Regions from separate parts of the Ruegeria profundi genome, predicted to be linked through region 1. Evidence: riboswitches for the same ligand, from Rfam matches in the RefSeq annotation. Region 1 holds a riboswitch; each other region holds the start of a gene.
The links. A riboswitch is a leader RNA that binds a small molecule or an ion and turns the genes downstream of it on or off. The one in region 1 is predicted to bind cobalamin.
Positions count from the first base shown of each region.

Region 2: another riboswitch for cobalamin. It lies ahead of nrdH (glutaredoxin-like protein NrdH); the one in region 1 lies ahead of LCM21_RS08270 (aromatic ring-hydroxylating oxygenase subunit alpha).
Region 3: another riboswitch for cobalamin. It lies ahead of LCM21_RS07765 (metal ABC transporter solute-binding protein, Zn/Mn family); the one in region 1 lies ahead of LCM21_RS08270 (aromatic ring-hydroxylating oxygenase subunit alpha).

Region 1 covers NZ_JAIUZS010000003.1:463,126-467,530, reverse strand. The annotation lists gene LCM21_RS08275 (FAD-binding oxidoreductase) at 137-1,216, opposite strand; gene LCM21_RS08270 (aromatic ring-hydroxylating oxygenase subunit alpha) at 1,222-2,475, opposite strand; cobalamin riboswitch at 2,558-2,761, opposite strand; gene LCM21_RS08265 (LysR family transcriptional regulator) at 2,900-3,787, opposite strand; gene LCM21_RS08260 (glutathione S-transferase family protein) at 3,913-4,405, shown strand, end outside.
Region 2 covers NZ_JAIUZS010000009.1:156,426-160,830, reverse strand. The annotation lists gene nrdE (class 1b ribonucleoside-diphosphate reductase subunit alpha) at 1-1,983, opposite strand, end outside; gene nrdI (class Ib ribonucleoside-diphosphate reductase assembly flavoprotein NrdI) at 1,965-2,369, opposite strand; gene nrdH (glutaredoxin-like protein NrdH) at 2,394-2,615, opposite strand; cobalamin riboswitch at 2,699-2,891, opposite strand; gene LCM21_RS18760 (HupE/UreJ family protein) at 3,008-4,009, opposite strand; gene LCM21_RS18755 (peptidyl-prolyl cis-trans isomerase) at 4,006-4,405, opposite strand, start outside.
Region 3 covers NZ_JAIUZS010000003.1:343,721-348,125, forward strand. The annotation lists gene LCM21_RS07755 (cytochrome d ubiquinol oxidase subunit II) at 1-133, opposite strand, end outside; gene LCM21_RS07760 (cytochrome ubiquinol oxidase subunit I) at 140-1,525, opposite strand; gene LCM21_RS07765 (metal ABC transporter solute-binding protein, Zn/Mn family) at 1,705-1,968, opposite strand; cobalamin riboswitch at 1,996-2,125, opposite strand; gene LCM21_RS07770 (helix-turn-helix transcriptional regulator) at 2,357-3,067, opposite strand; gene LCM21_RS07775 (VOC family protein) at 3,173-3,610, shown strand; gene LCM21_RS07780 (VOC family protein) at 3,658-4,014, shown strand; gene LCM21_RS07785 (thiol-disulfide oxidoreductase DCC family protein) at 4,233-4,405, shown strand, end outside.

The DNA of each region.
Region 1 (4,405 bases):
CGCGCACCAGCTTCGGCTTGGGAAAGCAAGCGCAGAGCTGGCGTGTTGCGGGCGATCCCGCTCTCAGGCGGTATTCACAGTTCGGGCAACGCCAATTGGCGGAGGCGTCTCAAGACGCCCGCGCCAGTATTGTTTGTCAGACTTCGACTTCGACCTTTCCGATCGGGTTCGAGCAGCAGGCCAGAATGTACCCGGCCTCAATATCATCTTCTGAAATGCCGCCATTGTGGACCATGTGGACGTCACCCTTAAGCTTCTTGACCTTGCAAGTTCCACATACGCCGAACGTACAGCCTGATGGGATATTCAGACCAACAGACCGTGCAGCCACCAGAACCGTATCGGTTTCGGCCACCTTCGCCTTGACGCCGGAGCTTGCGAAAAGAATTTCGGCACTGGTGTCGTCGTCGGGAACAACATCATCCAGTTCCGGTTGCTGCGCCTCGGTCTCTACGGGTGCGCCGAAACTCTCTTGGTGGTAGTTTTCCATGTCATAGCCCAGACCGGCCAGCGCATCGCGCACAGCTTGCATAAAGGGCTCGGGACCGCAGCAATACACCTCACGGTCCAGATAGTCCGGTGCCATCAGGCCCAGCATCAGTTGGTTGAACTGGCCTTGATACCCGGTCCAGGGGCGGTACGGGTCGGGTTCCTCGACGACAAATTTCAAGTTCAGCCCATGTGTCCGGCTGGCCATTTGCTCTAACCGCTGGCGAAAGATAATTTCTGACGGTCGTTTGGCGCAATTGATGAACACAACGTCCAGCGCGCGCCCTTCATCCCACATACAGGTTGTCATCGACATCAAGGGTGTGATGCCTGAACCGGCCGAGATGAACAGGTATTTGCCGGAGGAACTCTCGGCATTCGTGAACAAACCTGCCGGGCCAATGGCTTTGATCCGCATGCCGGGTTGCAGGTTGTCCAGCATCCAGCGCGTGCCGATGCTGTTGGACTGCGCCTTGGCCGTAATCGTGATCGATCTGGGCCGTGAAGGCGATGATGAGATTGTATAGGTGCGATGCACAACGCCGCCCGGCTGACCCGGTGCCGGAATTTCCAGCGTCAGGAATTGCCCGGGCTCGTAGCTGAACAGGGCGCCAGAAGGGGCCCGAAATGTAAAGCTGGCAGTATTTGGCATTTCGGGCACGACCGAGACGCATTCCAAACTTTCACTGTCCTGCCAGACGGCTGTTGCCGAGGTCACAACGTCCATAACCGTCACTCCGCAGCAACAGCGTCAGGGATCAATCGGCGCGTCAGAGTTGCGCAATACCAATCGACAAATTGCAAAACGCCGGATTCCTGTATCGCAGAATAGGGTCCGGGCACATAGGCCGGACTGTTGATACCCTGCTGGTTATCCTCAACCACCCGGCGGTCTTCGTCATTGGTCGCTTCCCAAACTTCGGTCAGGCGTTTCAGGTCATAGTCCACGCCTTCGACGGCATCCTTATGGACAAGCCATTTTGTCGTGACTTCGGTTTCCGTGGGGCTGATTGGTGTCACGCGGAAAACGATGGAATGGTCCGCCAGAAAATGGTTCCACGTGGTCGGATAATGGAATTTCAACAACGATCCCGCATCGGCAAAGGGTGATCGGCCCAACCAGCGGCGCACGGCGGATTTGCCATCCATCGTGTAACTCTGGGCCCCTTCCTTCAGGGGCACCCGGGCCAGACGGTACTGCCCATCCTCGTGCAGGTAAAATTGTGACGGCAGCCCTGCGGCTTCGCAGCGGTCGAAATGGGTCTGCAAATGCGTTGGCAGAGTGCCCCCTTCGATGCCGGTAACGGTCGGATCATCGGGGAAAGTGCGGCACAGCGCAGGGTGGTTCCCTCCGCAGTGGTAACACTCACGGTTGTTCTCCCAAACCAGCTTCCAGTTCCCGTTCTCGATTATAGAGCTTTCGAAAGCCACCTTGGCATTGCCCAGGTCATGTGGCTCGAGATAGGCCCTTGCGATATTGGCGAACGTATCAAAGTCCGGCGCGTCCTCTGCCAGACAAATATAGACCAGACCGGCCAGCTCGCGGCAGTGCACTGTCTTTAAGCCATGCTGCTTGGGGTCGAAATCAGCACCCATGTCCCGCGCCCACAGCAAAGAGCCATCAAGCTCATAGGTCCACTGGTGGTAGGGGCAGACCAGCTTGGGTGCATTGCCCTTGGACGCTTTGCAGATCACCGATCCGCGATGACGGCAGGTGTTATGAAACGCCCGGATTTGATTGTCAGCACCGCGCACGATGATCACGCGATAGGCACCGACGTTATATGTGACGTAGTCGCCTGCTTTGACCAATTCACATGCCGGAATGGCAAACAGCCAGTCGCTGTAGTGGATTGTTTCAAGGTCGGTCCGAAAAATCTCGGGGTCGGTATAGAATGCCTGTTCCAGGGCATATGCCGGATTTCGACGCGCCAACAGGCTTTGAATTCTGTTCACTTCTGGCTCTCCTGCCGCGCCCCGCGGCATTGCTTGGGCAGATGACAAGAGGGACCAGTCCGGAGGCGCGTGAGGACCGCGTCCGAAACCCGTGCCCCCACCGCCACCCGCAGTTTGACATATCAGAGAGGCTGGTTTCCGGACTTGGAAGGGGCTTGCGCCCGGTTTCAGCACCTTCCCGGGATCCTCCTCCCAGTGGTTGATTGCTGAGCCTGACCTTCGTTACCGTTGCGGGGGCAGTGCCGGATTTGCACCGGCTTCCCAATTCTCCGCCACCTGAGAATCAAATGGCGGCACCTCGTGGCCGTAAGTTATTTCAAGCCTAATCCAGCGCTGAAATACTTGCGACATTTTCCGCTCTGAAACAGACACGCCGGTGTACTGCTTGGTGAAAATGTCTGCCTGCGGTGCGAATTGTGTACCGATGCGAAGGCTTGTAATCGAAACGCCGTTTTCAAACCCCGCGAAACTGCGCCGCAAGGTGGTCGATCAACGCACGAATACGTGCGGTCAGGTGGCGGTTTTGCGGGTAGGCCGCGTAAAGGCCCAGCGATAAAGCCTCTTGCTCTTCGAACAGAAGTTGCAGTTTTCCTGTGTCCAAAAAGGACTGCGCCGTATAAAGCGGAATCCGCCCGATCCCCAGCCCATCCGCAGCCATATGTGCAACAGCACGCGGTGAGTTTGCGCGGAAGTTGCCCGAAACCGGAACCGTGTATTCTCGACCTTTTGCTTTGAACGCCCAGTGGTCAGAAAAACTGCCGGTGGTCTGAAGCAGGCAATTATGGGTTGCCAGTGCGGCCGGTTCTTTTGGTGTCCCGTGCTGCGTCAGGTATTCGGGTGATACGCAGCACACAATCCGCATGTCCGTCAGCTTGCGTGCGACAAGGTTCGACTCCTTCAAAACGCCGAACCGAATGGCCAGATCGAAGCCTTCCTCAACCATCGAAACATGGTGATCTGACAGGTGCAGTTCAATCGAGACCTTTGGATGCTCGGTCTGAAAGGGTTTTAACAGATGAATCAATTCGGCCGAGCCAAAGCCCGTCGGCGCAGTAATCCGTATGCGCCCCGCCAATTCTGTCTGGCGTTGCTGGACAAGGCTTTCCAGTTCATCGAACTGCTCCAGCAGAGGCAGACAGCGTTCGTAGTAAGATCGCCCAGTGTCGGTCAGGGTGACGCTTCGCGTGGTCCGGTTGAAAAGCTGCGCATTCAGATGATCCTCCAACTGGCCAACATATTTGCTGGTCAGTTTGGTGCTGATACCGATCTGTTTTGCGGCTTCTGTAAACGACGAATGTGCTGCCACCGCCGCAAAGGCTCGCATGCCCTGAATCGTATCCATTATCTACACTGCGTTCATAGTAATTCACCAAATTGATATATTATCGCCCAAGTGAAAGCAAACTATGTCTGGGGCACAGATGCTGATCAACAGCCCAAACCCTCAATCAGAGAAAGAGTTTCCAGATGTCCGAAACGATCCAAATTCACAGCTTCCCTCTATCCGGTCACTCGCACCGGGTCCGTCTGTTCGCCAACCTTGCCGGGATTAAACACGACGTTATCGACGTGGATCTTGCGGGTGGTGAGCACAAGCGCGAGCCGTTCTTGACGCTCAACCCGGCGGGTCAGGTGCCCGTATTGCAAGACGGCGACGTGGTTGTAAGCGACAGCAACGCCATTTTGGTCTATCTGGCCCGGAAGTATGCGCCTTCCTACCTGCCTTCTGATCCTGTCGGTGAAGCCGAGGTGCAGAAATTCCTGACCCTCGCAGCGGGTGAGATTGCGTTCGGCCCTGCCGCCGCGCGTCTGATCAACGTGTTCAACGCACCTTTGAACATGGAGTTTACCCATGCCACTGCGGCTAATGTTCTGAAAAAGCTGGATGACCACTTGGAGGGCCGCGACTGGCTGGTCGGCGATGCGCCAACCATCGCGGATGTTGCAATCTACAGCTACA
Region 2 (4,405 bases), on a different contig from region 1:
CGGGAAGAACAGGGTCAGCGAAAGGCCCTGATCGACGTGTTCGGTGGCTGCGGCATAGGTGTCGATCAGCGCCTCGGGGCCAATCTCATAGGCATCGCGGTAGTATTCTAGGTTATCATTGTTCATGAAAGCCGCCGGATAGTAGACACGGCCGATTTTGCCCTCTTTCCGAATTTCGATCTTTGACACAATGGGGTGGATCGAAGAGGTCGAGTTGTTGATATAGCTGATTGACCCGGTGGGCGGCACCGCCTGCAGGTTGCGGTTATAAAGCCCGTGCTTCATCACGTCGGCTTTTAGTTTGGCCCAATCGCCGCGTGTGGGCAGGGTCATGCCATCGAACAGAGCCTTCACCCTGTCGCTTTCCGGCAACCAGTCACGATTGGTGTATTTGTCAAAGAAGATACCCGAGGCATAATCTGACTCCTCGAACCCCTTGAACGGCGCGCCCCGCTCTTGCGCCAGATCGCAGGAGGTACGGATCGCGTGATAGGCCACAGCGGCAAAGTAAACAGACGTAAATTCAATGCCTTCCGTACTGCCATAGTGGATATGTTCGCGCGCAAGAAACCCGTGCAGGTTCATCTGCCCCAGACCGATGGCATGGCTTTCGTCATTGCCCCGGCGGACCGAGGGAACCGAGTCGATCGCCGACATCTCGGACACCGCGGTCAGCGCCCGGATCGCGGCCCCAACGGTACGCCCTAGATCACCACCGTCCATCGCCCTGGCGATGTTCAGCGAACCGAGGTTGCAGGAAATATCCGTGCCCAGATGCGCATAGCTGAGGTCATCGTTAAATTCCGATGCCTCATTCACCTGCAAAATCTCGGAGCACAGGTTCGACATGTTGATCCGGCCCGCGATGGGGTTCATCCGGTTCACCGTGTCTTCGAACATCACGTAGGGGTAGCCGGATTCGAACTGAATCTCGGCAATAGTCTGGAAGAATTCGCGCGCATTAACCTTGGATTTGCGGATGCGCTTGTCATCGACCATCTCGTGATACTTCTCGGAGACCGAGATTTCCGAGAACGGAACACTATAGACCTTTTCCACATCATGCGGTGAGAACAGGTACATATCTGCGTTCTTCTTCGCCAACTCAAAGGTGATATCGGGGATCACTACGCCCAGAGACAGCGTTTTGATACGGATTTTCTCATCCGCGTTTTCGCGCTTGGTGTCGAGGAACCGCATGATGTCGGGGTGGTGGGCGTTCAGATAGACCGCCCCGGCACCTTGTCGGGCACCCAGCTGGTTGGCGTAGGAAAAGCTGTCCTCCAGCAATTTCATCACCGGGATCACGCCCGAGGATTGGTTTTCGATCCCTTTGATCGGCGCACCATGTTCGCGGATGTTGGTCAGCAGCAGCGCCACTCCGCCGCCGCGTTTTGACAGTTGCAGGGCTGAGTTGATGCCGCGCCCGATGCTTTCCATATTGTCCTCAAGCCGCAACAGGAAGCATGAAATCAACTCCCCGCGCGAGGCCTTGCCTGCATTCAGAAAGGTTGGGGTCGCGGGTTGGAACCGGCCATCCAAAATCTCTTCCATGAAGGACATGGCCAACGCCTCATCCCCACGGGCCAGTGCCAGTGCGGTCATCACAACACGGTCTTCGTAACGCTCTAAAAAACGCTGCCCGTCACGGGTCTTCAGCGTGTATGACGTGTAATATTTGAACGCGCCCAGAAAGGTCGGAAAGCGGAATTTCTTGGCATAGGCCGCATCCCAGATTTTGCGCATGAAATTCTTGGAATACTGATCCAGAACGGCTTCTTCATAATAACCTTCAGTGACAAGATACCCCAGCTTTTCGTCCAGCGAGTGAAAGAAAACAGTATTCTGGTTCACATGCTGCAGAAAATACTGCCGCGCGGCCATGCGGTCCGCATCGAACCGGATTTTCCCCTCACCGTCATAGAGGTTCAGCATCGCGTTCAGCGCGTGATAGTCCTGCTCGTTTAGGCTGCTGTCGAGCATAGGTGTCTCCCTAGTTTCTCAAGCCCTGCGCGCACGCGGGCGATGTCGGTTTCGGTGCCGGCCAGCTCAAAGGAATACAGCAGTGGCACGTTGCATTTCTGGGCGATGATGCGACCGGCGAGGGCATAGGTCGCACCGAAATTTCGGTTCCCGGCGCCGATAACCCCAGCGATCCTGGCGCGCCTGTCCGGATCGTTCAGGAACTGAATGACCTGTTTCGGCACAGCGCCGCGCCCTTCGCCATCGGCATAAGTAGGGCAGATCAGAACATACGGATACATGGGGCGTGGCATCTGGTCCATCTGCATCGGAATGCGCAAAGCAGGCAGGCCCAGTCGCGTGACAAAGCGATGGGTATTTCCCGAATTTGATGAAAAATAGACCAGCGCCGGGCTCGGCGCCGCCACGGATCAGGCCAGCTGAGCGATCATGTCAGGCCGAAACCCGGACCAGTGATCGTTTCCGGCGACAACAACAGGAGCTTGACGATATCCCAGCTCGGTCACGTGGGTCATGGCGCTGTCATCCTGCGTCAGGTCAACCACGTCATATGTAATACCTTTTGCATCCAGCGCGCGGGTGGTGGCGGTACATTGCACGCATGCGGGTTTTGAATACACGGTAATGCTCATCTGTCCTCTGTCCTTTTCGTCAAAAGCCGAGGACGCCATCGCGCAGACCTTCCCTGCGCACGCCCCCGAACCCTCCGTTCGTGGTTATCGTTCTTGCTTGCGGCAGGTCTCCTGGCTCGCGGATCAACGTTCAGGCTGGCCTTCCCAAAAACACCGTTTCAGTGGCGTGTTCAGCCGAACTTTCCGCTTACAGTTGCGGGGGCAGCGCCGGAATTTCACCGGTTTCCCTCTTAGTTTTCGACCGGAATCGAAATCACCGAAGCAACTCCATATTGGGTATGGAAGTAAGGTGTTGTCAATATGTAGTATGCACTTCGTGTTAATTTCTTCGTTGGAGTCGGAGTATCAGACACGCCGCAGCCCCGCATTTCCCACAATCCAGAGTGCCATCTTTAAAAACCATTCACACGCTGGACAAGCCAGAAAAGCGACACACACCCGATGGCGTAGCCAGTGATCGACCTTGCAATGGAATCCGAACCTGATGGAACAGGGCGTATCACATGGCGCCATAGGAATAGCCCAAGTGAAAGGCTCGTAACAAAAACAAGCTGGCCCGCTTCGACCCCCAAATTAAAGGCCACAAGAGCGGTCGGAATATCCCCGGGAGGCAGGCCAATCTCGGTCAGGGCGCCGGCAAAGCCAAGCCCGTGCAAAAGGCCGAAACAAAAGCAGACAATCCAGGGAAATTGCTCGGACAACCTGACTTCGCCGTCTTTATGTTTGAGGATTTCCAGCGCCATAAACACGATTGAAAGGGCGATCACGGCCTCGACCGGGGCGGACGGAACGTGCAACACACCAAGCGTGGCCAGCGCCAGCGTAATCGAATGCGCCACGGTAAAAGCTGTCACAGCCCCGATCAAGCGCCATGGATCACGCACCAGAACAAACAGGGCGAAAACGAACAGGAGGTGGTCCAAACCTTCCAGGATATGCTCGAAGCCAAGCCAGAAGTAACTTACGAAAACGGATGAGGTGGATGCATCTTCTGGCAGGTTCAGAACAGTCGTCTCAGGCGTAAATCGCAATGTTGCAGCCGTGGCGTCCAGGGGTTGATACCGCAACAAAACGTCGTTGCGCTGCCGTTCCAGGCCCTGAATAGTCACAGCCTGACCGGCGATTTGGGTGTTGCACGCGGCGATCCACGAAGAAACCCAAGCGGCTGTGTCGAAAAAGGGCTGCGGGCCCTGCGCCGGAGTGCAGGACGAAGGCAGAATGGCGTCGATCTGCATCGGTTGCCCATTTACATCTGGTATGCGCCAAAACACCTGCCATGAACCGGGCGCAAGCTGTTTCAGGTCCAGATATCCGGGGTCAAGGGCATGCGCATGGCCGGTTTTAGGCAGGCAGACCAGCCATATCGTCAGCATCAAACCAAGCAGCCCCTTCATTCCTGAGGGTCCGGTGTTTGAATGCGGTATTGCGCGGCAAGGCTTTCATACTGCGCCTCAGCCAGTTCCTGCGCTGTGTCGCGGCGCCATGCAGCCAAAACTTCTTCTCGAATCTCATTCAAAGGCGGCAGGACTTGTGGCCGTGTTTCGGTAATCCTGACAAGGTGCTGCCCATAACCAGATTGGATCGGACCAACCCACTCGCGCGGCTCCAACATAAACAGCGTGTTTGAAAATCCCTGACCGAACGTGCCATCGATGGCACTTGAAGCTGACAGTGGTAAAGAGCTTGGCATCAAAGATCTCAGGCCGATCTCAGGCCAATCCTCACCTGCTTGCAGTTCGGAAAATGCCCTGTCGATCTCATCCGATACTGGTTGAGCGCCAAGAAAAATC
Region 3 (4,405 bases), 120 kb from region 1:
CATCGGCGAAGGGCAACAGGACCCCTACGCCAAGGTCGAAACCGTCCAATATGACATAGACCAGAATCGACACCCCCATGAGTGCCGCAAAAGCGAGCGGCAGCCAGTGGGTTGGATCACCAAAAAGTTCCATCGCGTCTTACTCCGCCGGTACCGCTTTGACGCCCCGGAGCGCCGAAGCAGCCTGAATTTGCTGCGACAGGCCGACTCTGGCCGCCTTACGGGCCAGGTAGAACAACACTCCGACATAAGCAGCCAGCAGCAGCGCATAAATCATCAGATATGCCGCCAAAGTTGTTCCCACCATCGGGGCGGGAACGTCCGCCACCGCCTGTTCCGTCGTCAACACGCCCTGCACAAGCCACGGCTGGCGACCAATTTCGGTCGTGTACCAACCCGCCAGAGTGGCAATCCACCCTGAAAAGGCCATCGGCACCAGCGCCACCTGCATCAGCTTTGGCACCCCACCCGGCCCGCGGCCCCGCCGCATGAACCAGAGCGCGGACCAACTGAGCAAAAGCATGGTAATGCCTGTGCCCACCATAACGCGGAATGACCAGAAAACAGGCGCAACCGGCGGATGAAGAACGGTGCCATCCTCGGACACGAAATCGTTCAGGCCCGGCACAACACCATCGGCCTTGTGCGTCAGGATGATCGAGGCAAGGTTCGGGATGCTGACCTCATGGTGGTTTTCCCGCGACTCCTCGTCCGGTAAAGCAAACAACACCAACGGGACGTTGGATTTGGTCTCCCAATTGCCTTCCATGGCTGCCACTTTCTGGGGCTGATACTCCAGTGTGTTCAGGCCGTGCAGGTCGCCCATGTAGATTTGCACAGGGATCAGCAGCGCGCCAAGCCACGCCGCGGTTTTAAACGTGGCACGCACGTCCGAACCACGGTCTCCGACCAGCCAGCGAAAAGCTGACAGGCCAAGGATCAAAAACGCCACTGTAAGGCCACTTGCCAACAGCATATGGGTCAAACGGTATGGCATCGAGGGGTTAAAAATGATCGCCCACCAATCTGTCGCAAAGGCCACGCCGTCGCGCATCTCAAACCCTGCGGGCGTGTGCATCCAGCTGTTCAGAACCAGAATCCAGAACGCAGACATGGTGGTACCGAACGCCACAAGAAAAGTTGCGGTCGTGTGCAGCCAGTTCGGCACCTTTGAAAAGCCAAACAGCATGATGCCAAGGAACACGGCCTCAAGGAAAAACGCGGTTAGAATTTCGTAGGCCAGCAACGGCCCTGCGATGTTTCCGACAGCCTCCATGAAGCCCGGCCAATTGGTGCCGAATTGGAAAGACATCGTAATTCCGGAAACGACACCCATCGCGAAGGACAAAGCGAAGACCTTGACCCAAAAACGATAGGCTTGCATCCACTTCTCATCCCCGGTTGCGTTGAAGCGCAGCTTGAAAAACAGCAGCACCCAACCCAAAGCGATCGTGATCGTCGGGAATAGAATATGAAACGATATATTCGCCCCAAATTGAATTCGGGACAGCAGTAATGTGTCCATCTCACACCTGTATGTGGTTCGTTTGGTAGACAGTTAGCGTTGGTTGTTGAGGGTAAAAGACACCCTGCGACAGCCCGTCATGCGGCACAGTATCCCATGCGAACTACGGCCCATTCATACCACTGCTATGAATGCGATTTTTCGAATTGATGGTGAAAATCCACCTCGTGTTGGGTTGCTCAGCTGACTGACCCGATTAACAGTGCGTCCGAGAACAGGCGGCCACCGATCTTGAGCGCCATTTCCTCCGAGATTTGCTGAACCAGGGCCGGGTCGATGATATTTTCTGCGAACAGTGCTGCCGAACCTTCAGCTTTCAGTTGAGTAATCAGGACTGCAACGTCTTGTGCCGAAGGCTCTGCCTGGGTATCGAGGCCGACGGGTGAAAGGAAGTTCATACCGTGGGCATCCGACAAGCCCCCAAACGTGTCATGCGCGGTCACACCACGCGCTGTCCGCAGGGTCGGGGATCAACTGACTTGCAAGTCAACGCTTTCCAAATCTTTCCGAGGTCTGTGCCCAGTGGACGATCTCGGGACGGTTTTCCGCCTACGGTTGCGGGGACAGCTTTGGATTTGGCCAGATGGCTGTACCGAATTCCATTCTTCTTGGCACGTCTCGCGCATGGAACCACCGCGCCTTATGCGCTTTAAATCACTCGGTCGGTCAGGGTTTTTCAACATGAGAAGCAGATTATACCGCTGGGACAGGGCAGTTGGCTTCTTTTTTGCGCGGCGTGAGGCTGAGTAGAGTGATTTTGGCCAGAACCGCTTGCGTCAGGCAGCCAGGCACGGGCTGGGCGTATTGGCACGGATTGCCGCAGTGGGCACCTTAGCCCCGTATCCCGTCCTCATAGCGTTTGCGTTCTGCGTCCGTAGCCTGGCGCCATTCGGCCCGCAACAGATCCATGCGACGTGGGATTGGCGTATCAAGAACTTCCGCTTCGACGATCCGCTCGGTCCGGAAGTAGCGAAAGCCCTCGCGCAGTTCGCACCACGCGGCAATAATCCGGCTGGTGTCTCGATAGCCCAGAAGAACTGGCCAGATCACCCGGCGCGAATGTCGACCTGTGAAATCTGTATAAACAAGAGAAATCTTCTTGCGGTGCCGAATGGCCCGGCGGATGGATGCAGCCCCAAGCGTCTCCTCCGGCTGGCCTACCGGAGCAACGCTGACCACTGGCTCTAGAAACGAGGTTCGGTATTTGGCTGGTGCAACGGTTTCCAACTTGGCGATCAGCTTTTCTGCGGCCACCGCCAGTTCGGGTTCCCCCCGTGTTTGGACCCACATGACCCCGAGCATGACCGCCTCGATCTCATCCGGTGTCAGCATCAGCGGCGGCATGTGGAAACCCGGCTCAAGGATGTAGCCGACACCGGCTTCACCGGTGATTGGCACACCCTGCGCGATCAGAGCGGCCATATCCCGGTAGACCGTACGCTTTGTGACACCCAATTCGGCCCCAATAGACTGGGCCGAGATTGGCGCCTTCGCGCGTCTCAGAATTTCGATGATTTCGAACAGCCTGTCACCGCGTCGCATAAGGGGTCCTTTCGACAACACCACCAATACTGACACTATGCTGACAACACGCTGTCAGCATAGGGGGTGTAGAGACACGACCGATGTCAATTAAGGAACCCCATCATGAGATCAGCCCTTTCGCTAGCCCTTGCCCTTTTCATTCCAATCGCAGGTGCCGCTCAAACCACAGATGGTGCAAATGACACGGCGATAACCGCCATGGGTGCCTATGTGCCAAGTGACAACGTGCAGCAGTCTAAGTCCTTCTACCGCAATCTGTTTAGCCGTGCGCCGACAATCGAACTGCCCGATTTTGTTGCTTTCGACATCGAAGGCGGTTGGTTCGTCATCGTATCTCGGGACCGGTACGCACCCGGGGCTGAGCCTGGGTCAGACGCGGTTCCCTATCTGCAAGCTGCCGATCTTGAAGTGCTTCAATCCCGCGTCGTGGCAACCGGTGCCGCAGCACCCGAAATAATCAAAGAGCCCGGTATCCACCTTCTCAAGATCACTGATCCCACCGGCCAATTGATCGAATTCTTCAAGCTGACCGGCAAGTGACGACAGCGAAAAACACAATCGGACACGCTTAAAAAAGGAAATTTACAATGCAAATGAACTACTGCGTTATCGGGACGAATGACATGGACGCTGCGACACGGTTCTACGACCGACTTTTCGATCGTTCCGGAATGAATCGCGTCTCGCCCAGTGAGAGGATGACGTATTGGTTGGGCGAAGGTTCTGCCTTTGCGGCCGCCATCCCTTTTGACAAGCAGCCCGCCACCAATGGCAACGGCACCATGGTCGGCTTTAGCGTGGGATCACCCGAGGAGGTCGAGAGGCTCTACACTCTTGCAATCGCGTTAGGCGGGACATGCGCGGGCGAGCCGAAACTGCGTGGCCCACGATTTTCAGCATATGTACGGGATCTGGACAGCAATAAGCTGTGCCTTTCGGATTAGCGTATTGAAACTCCGCTGGTCGGCTAGCAATCAGATTAAACGCGACCGAACGTCCGATTGCCGTCATCTTTGCATCTTCACAGTGGCCACAGAGTGCACGGCGCGCCCACGAAACGGAACAATGCGGCGTCATATCGCATCGTTTCACAGTGGTTTTTTGGTTCCTCGGACTACGTTCTTCCCGGACTGAACTGATAACTTTCAGGAAGAAAAACCACATGCCCAAGGATGACGATCAGGCGGTTCAAAAGCAAAACACTTGCGGAGCAAATGACACGGCCCCGCAACGTGCCACTGTGTATTTTGATGGCTCCTGCCCGCTCTGTTCCCTTGAAATAGGGCATTATGCCTCTTGCGAAGGCGCAGATGGCTTACGGTTTGTGGATGTTTC